DNA from 2 places in the Lutispora sp. QWL-02 genome. Region 1 is predicted to be linked to the other one. Evidence: a T-box and tRNA genes for the amino acid it is inferred to sense, from the RefSeq annotation. Region 1 holds a T-box; the other holds one or more tRNA genes.

Region 1 (3,416 bases):
CGCCCTTTTCCACCTTAGTCCCGGCTTTGATCCCTCTATAATCATTAAGGCTCTCCAATGTCTTAAGCTCTCCATCCTTTATGCCCAGCTGAGAGAATATCTTTTCCGGGGTATTGGGCATGAAGGGAGTTATCAGCACCGCTATATATCTCAAGGCCTCCGCCAGATTGTACAGGACAGTTCCCAATCGGTCTTTCTTGCTCTCATCCTTTGCCAAAGTCCAGGGTGTAGTTTCATCTATATACTTATTTGCTCTTCCTACCAGCTTGAATATCTCTGCCAGAGCATTGGAGAAAAGCAGCTTGTTCATAAGCTCATCTACCTTCCCCGGCAGTTCAGATGCCATATTTTCAATTTCCGAGTCTATAGGCTCCCCGGCCTTCGGCGAGGGTATAAGCCCGTCAAAATATTTCTCTATCATGGTTATGGTTCTTGATAGCAGATTCCCAAGGTCATTGGCCAAATCCGAATTGAGCCTGTTTACCAAAGCCTCTTCCGAGTAAACCCCATCTGAACCAAAGGGCACCTCTCTGAGAAGGAAATATCTTATGGGATCTACACCGTATTTTTCTACTAAGACCACAGGGTCTACCACATTGCCCTTGGATTTGGACATCTTGCCACCCTCCAATATTAGCCAGCCGTGACCGAATACTTGCTTCGGAAGAGGCAGATCCAGCGCCATGAGCATGATAGGCCATATGATGGTATGGAATCTTACGATCTCCTTGCCGACCAGATGCACGTCCGCAGGCCAATATTTTTTATAGTCGCTGTCATCCTCCGTGAGATAGCCTAAAATAGTTATATAGTTTGATAATGCATCTATCCATACATAAATTACATGCTTTTCGTCAAAGGTTACAGGTATGCCCCAGTCAAAGGAGGTCCTGGATACGCACAAGTCCTCAAGGCCGGGCCTCAGGAAATTGTTGAGCATCTCATTCTGCCTGGATTGAGGTTGTATGAAGTCCGGATTATCCTCAATGTATTTTATTAATCTGTCTGCATACTTTGATAATTTGAAGAAGTAGCTCTCTTCCTTTGTGAGCTCCACATCCCTCCCGCAGTCGGGACATTTGCCGTCGACCAATTGATGTTCTGTCCAGAAGGATTCACAAGGTGTACAGTACCAGCCTTCGTATTCGCTTTTATATATGTCCCCCTGATCATAAAGCTTCTTGAAAATCTTTTGCACAATCTTTACATGATAGTCATCGGTGGTTCTGATAAATCTATCATTGGAGATATCTAAAAGCTTCCACAGCTCCTTTATGCCTGCCACTACTTCATCAACATACTGTTTTGGAGTGACACCCTTGTCTTCCGCTTTTCTCTGTATTTTCTGCCCGTGCTCATCAGTACCCGTAAGAAACATTACATCATAGCCGGATAGCCTTTTATACCTGGCAGCCGCATCAGCCGCCACTGTAGTATAGGAATGGCCTATATGCAGTTTGTCGCTTGGATAATAAATTGGTGTAGTGATATAATATTTTTTCTTCTCCATATCTTTCTCTCCTTTTTTAAAAAATAAAAAAACCCTCAATCCCCAAAGGGACGAGAGCATCGTGTTACCACCCTAATTTATTTTTACTTCACAGTAAAAACCTCAATAAGTGACTATCATCACTTTACCCTGTAACGGAGGTTTCCGGTGCAGGCTAAGCATATACCTCACCTACACAGTTCAAGGACCATGTTCATCCGGCTTTTTGTACCGATTTTCACCTGACATCGGCTCTCTTTGACATATTTCCAGACTACTCTTCCCATCATCACTTTTATATTTGCACGCTTTGGGGATTCCTTTAAGGTCAGTCGCTGGTCTCTGGTATTATGGTATTACATTGGGGGCAATAGTGCATGAATCACTAAACTTCACGAAAGGGCTATTTTTTAACTTTTCATATCTTTTCGTGATTTTTGCTCCCCGCTCTTCTGAGTCCTGAACCCAAAGTTCTTATATAATATAGAATATACAATAAATCAAATATTTAGTCAATCTGATTTTTGTAATCCCTATTTCATTTTCTGAACTCTATTCCTACTAATTAAAAAATATTTATGATTGTGAATTCATTGCTTTGTTTTTAGCCATGAAAAGTTCTTTTTCAAATTTGTACATTTCGATAACAGATTCGCTATGTCAATGTGCGAATTATTAATTGATAATTATTATATATTGTAGTAACATGTATATAAACAACCTTTTTTGTTGAATTTTGTAGTATTTTGTAGTATTATGTAAACTTTTTATTCCAAATATGTGTACTTCTTTTAAGGTTTACCTGTGGTAACAGCTTTTGATCAATGAAAATAAGCCTTTAAGGAGTTTTTATTATGAAAAGTGAAAAAAAATACAATACTTCTAATTGGATTGGTGTCTGCTTTTTAGTCTTGGTTCTAATTTTCACTTTATCAGGTGTTTTTTTGCTTATTCATATCAAGAATAATCTGAGGAAAAGCATTTTAGGCAACTTGAAAAAAGATACTCAGATAATTTCAATGGAAATAGACAAATATTTGTGCCGCTACGGCGAACTGGTTGCTCAGATGCTGACTAATGATGCAATAGTAAGCTTTGTCAAAGAAAATGAATCTAGTGAGACAATTGCATCCAGCCCTGATTACAAGAAGGTTAAAGCTACACTGGAAAGAATCAAAAGCACCAGTAATAATATAGCCCTTGCATGGCTTGGAATGAAAGAGCTTAACTGCTTAGCGACCAATGAAGGCATTTGGGTTCCGGATTATGATTATGATATGGAAACCCGCCCATGGTATATTGAAATGAATCAAAGCAACAGAAAGGTTACCTATACACAGCCCTACATAGATGGTATTACCGGGAAATTTACCTTATCTATAGTATCGCCCATATATGAGCATGGCCGCTTGGCAGGCAGTGTTGGCATAGATATACATATGGAAGAACTCATATCCTTTATAGATTCTTATTCTATAGGCCTAAAAGGCTTTCCTATTTTAATAAGCAGCAACGACACAATAATATATCATCCAAATATGAGCCTGGAAGCTCTAATGAAAATAGAAGAGCTTGGAGGAAAAATTAAAAAAACTGACAGTAAGTTTCTCGGTGAAAGCCCAGAGTTTTATGAATACATAGAAAACAACACAGAATACTATTTATTTTATAACTCAATGGCCTCCAACGATTGGAGAATTGCTGCAATAATCCCAAAATCAGAAATCAATGCTCAAATGAACCAATTAAATACCATGAGGATTATTATATTTGGGTCATTCACAACTATTTTGATTATTATTGCTATTATGTTTCGGTTAAGCAATAATTTCAAAGAGCTAAATGAGCTGTATGAAAAGCTTGGAATAAAGGAAAAAGAGCTGCTGGAAAACAACAAAAAAATTTTTTCAGCATATGAGCAGCTGGC
Region 2 (3,416 bases), 1.1 Mb from region 1:
CAAGTTAGGTTTGGGCGGGAAAAAATATTTGTGACAAGTTAAACAACGAAATGACATAATCTTAAAATAATGCGACAAAAGAGGAGACGGAAACCACTGAAAGACACGGAATTTTTCACGGAAAAACACGGAAGGATTTTTTGTGAAGTTTCAGTGACTTTTCGTGTTTGCCGTTCCCCATCGCATTTTAAAACTAATGCGCCGGATTACTCGAGGGGCTGTTGACTCTGCTGCTGATTCAGGCTGTTGCTGCTGTTCAGATAGTTCAGGCGGTTGTTCAGATACATCAGATGCTTATCCATATCTACCTTCATTTCCTCATATTTTTGTTTTGCGGTCTGATCTTCAGTAGACTCGGCCGCCATCGAATAAGTGCCTTTTGCAGCCTCTGCTGATGCTATGGCTTTCTTTAAATCGCTTTGCACTGTCATTTTCAATTCACCTCATTTTAAAATTGATTTCATTAGATATTCTGTTTATTTAGCGAATTAATATGTAGAACATTTTTTGATTTTTTATGAATAAAATGCATTTTATTAAAAAAAGACTTTACAGTCCTTTTAATGGGGATTTCCCATGCATAATAAAAAATATCGCAAAACTTGCGATATTTTTTATTGAATCTTCTATTTTACGAGAAATTCTAAAATTTCTGCCGCATTGGTATCAGGCTTTGCTTTCGGAAAAACCTTCATAACCTTTCCTTCTTCATCGATTATATAAGTTGAGCGCACTACGCCCATGCTTGTTTTGCCATAAATTTTTTTCTCCTGCCATACACCATATGCCTGAATTGCCTTGAGCTCCGGATCCGATAACAGGATAAAAGGCAGCTCATATTTGGTCACAAAGCTCTGGTGGGATTTTTCACTGTCCTTGCTGATGCCTATGATCACAATATCATTGTTCTTAAAGCTGTCATATAAAGCTTTAAAGGCTTGAGCCTGGCGTGAGCATCCGGGAGTATTATCCTTGGGATAAAAATACACGACCACCTTTTTGCCTCGAAAATCAGAAAGGCTTACGGCATTGCCATCCTTGTCATTCAATGTAAAATCAGGTGCTTTTTCTCCAATATGCAACATAGCTTTATCTCCCTTACTTCTTTATTAGCAATATTATGGCATTTTTTATACCATACTTCAAGATTATGGAGCAAAAGAAATCTATACTTCCCTATAAATTATAAAAAGCTTGCAAAGTTATTTGCTTTGCAAGCTTTGTTTCAAATGGAGCTGGTGGACGGAATTGAACCCCCGACCTGCTGATTACAAGTCAGCTGCTCTACCTGCTGAGCTACACCAGCGTATCTAAATTATTATAGGCTTTATGGTGACCCATGGGGGAATCGAACCCCCGTTACCGCCGTGAGAGGGCGATGTCTTGACCGCTTGACCAATGGGCCATATCTTTTGCTTCAAAAATAAATGGTAGCGGCGATTGGATTTGAACCAATGACCGTTCGGGTATGAACCGAATGCTCTAGCCAACTGAGCTACGCCGCCGTTATCTGATTGTAATGCATCATGACAATCATCTTTTAAATTTTGGTTGCGGGGGAGGGATTTGAACCCACGACCTCCGGGTTATGAGCCCGACGAGCTACCGGACTGCTCTACCCCGCGATGAATACTGGTGCCGGAGACCGGAATCGAACCGGTACGGTCTTTTGGGACCGCAGGATTTTAAGTCCTGTGCGTCTGCCAGTTCCGCCACTCCGGCCAACTGCTCGGCTATCACCGTACAGCGACAAATATAATTATATATGTTTTATCCCCAATCGTCAACAACAATTTTATGAAATATAAAAAAATCCTGAATTGGAGGCTCTAAAAGACTCCGCTGTATTTTATTACCATGCCCTCAAGATTATCATTTTCGCTTATGATGATCTCCTCAGCATTCAGCTTTTCCATAATATATTTTGTTATAAAAATACCTGCAGGTATGATATCGGCTCTTTCTTTCTGCAAGCCTTTTACAACATACCTTTCTTTAACCGACATAGCCTTCAAGTTTTCAAAAATTTTGTTTAAAAATTCTCTGGCTAATATAGTATTGTGAACTATCTCCCAATCATATACTTTCATTTGATGGAAAATCGAAGCCGCAGTTGTCGCGGTACCGCCAATAGCCACTATTCTGCCTATTTTCTTATTTTTCAAAAAAGATAAAGCGTCCCTAAACAAAAGATCCAGATTTTTTTCCAGGGCATTTATATCTGATTGATGGATCGGATTTGTTTTGATAAACTTTTCCGTCATCCTGACGGCTCCTGCATTAATACTGGCAGAATAAAGGATATTCTCACCTTCGCTCAACACCAATTCAGTGCTTCCGCCTCCAACATCTATAACAAGAAGGTTTTCACTCTTCCCGAGGCCATAGGATGCTCCAAACATGCCTATCGCTGCTTCCTCTTCTCCATCTAAAACTTTTATGGTCAAACCGGTTTCATTTTTCACCTTTTCCAGGAAATCTTCTCTGTTGCCTGCATCTCTTATAGCGCTGGTAGCAGCTATTGTAATCCTTTCCGCTCCAAAGTCTTCCGCTTTTTTCATAAAATATTTGATCGCTTCAATGTTTTTCTGCATCGCTTTTTCGGTAAGCAAGCTTGAATGTCCCATATCTTTGCCTATCCTGGTCGTAATAACTTCTTTAGTCTTTCGCTTGAAATTACCTCCTACAACCTCACATAACATCAATCTTATAGAATTAGTTCCCAAATCTATTGCGGCAATTTTACTCATACGAATCTCCTTTATGTTAGTTTTTAAAAACAATACTGTCAGCATAACTGACAGTATCATTGATTATATAATTTTATCTCTGGGCAATGTCTCCCTTGCGGCTATAACCGCCGCTTCTCTTTGACTCTCTATTCTTCATAAATTCCTGAAGCCTTTCCTCGCTCTCCTTCATGAATTTCGAAAGCCTATCCTCAAAGCTTCCGTTCTGGGTCTTCTTAAATTCTTGCTGCCAGTCTATTTCAACAGGCTTTGTGGACTTTTTAATCGTCTGGGCCTGCTTGATCGACAGATTTATCTTTCCGTCTCGGTCTATGTTCAATACCTTCACTCTGACCGATTGTTTTTCTTTTAGATAGCTGTTTATATCTTTTATATACGTATCAGCAATCTCTGAAATGTGGACCAGTCCGGTTTTCCCCCCCGATAGTTGAACAAAAGCACCAAATTTGGTTATATTGGCTACAACTCCATCAACTATCATACCTTCCTCTATAGGCATACTGAAAAAATTCCTCCTTTAATTTGCAATGGGTGATAATTAAAAATAATTTCCAGAAGATATTAGAAAAAAATTACTATAACTAATTACCCCCTTCTTGCAAATTGACATCAGACGAGGACTGATCAACATATACTCTCTCATCGGGCTTAACCAATCCAAGCTGC

The links. The T-box of region 1 lies ahead of metG (methionine--tRNA ligase). A T-box ahead of a tRNA ligase gene usually reads a tRNA of that ligase, here a tRNA-Met.
Region 2: it encodes a tRNA-Met, which carries the amino acid that the T-box ahead of metG (methionine--tRNA ligase) is inferred to sense. The anticodon was not compared.

What each region holds. Positions count from the first base shown of each region.
Region 1 covers NZ_CM177762.1:90,572-93,987, forward strand. Annotated here, with positions in the region: gene metG (methionine--tRNA ligase) at 1-1,510, opposite strand, end outside; T-box leader at 1,554-1,788, opposite strand; gene AC4HCY_RS00400 (EAL domain-containing protein) at 2,344-3,416, shown strand, end outside.
Region 2 covers NZ_CM177762.1:1,165,109-1,168,524, reverse strand. Annotated here, with positions in the region: gene AC4HCY_RS05165 (DUF1657 domain-containing protein) at 207-431, opposite strand; gene bcp (thioredoxin-dependent thiol peroxidase) at 627-1,085, opposite strand; tRNA gene AC4HCY_RS05155 (tRNA-Thr) at 1,231-1,306, opposite strand; tRNA gene AC4HCY_RS05150 (tRNA-Glu) at 1,331-1,405, opposite strand; tRNA gene AC4HCY_RS05145 (tRNA-Met) at 1,429-1,505, opposite strand; tRNA gene AC4HCY_RS05140 (tRNA-Met) at 1,549-1,625, opposite strand; tRNA gene AC4HCY_RS05135 (tRNA-Leu) at 1,634-1,722, opposite strand; gene AC4HCY_RS05130 (Ppx/GppA phosphatase family protein) at 1,830-2,750, opposite strand; gene AC4HCY_RS05125 (S1 domain-containing RNA-binding protein) at 2,824-3,249, opposite strand; gene ftsL (cell division protein FtsL) at 3,332-3,416, opposite strand, start outside.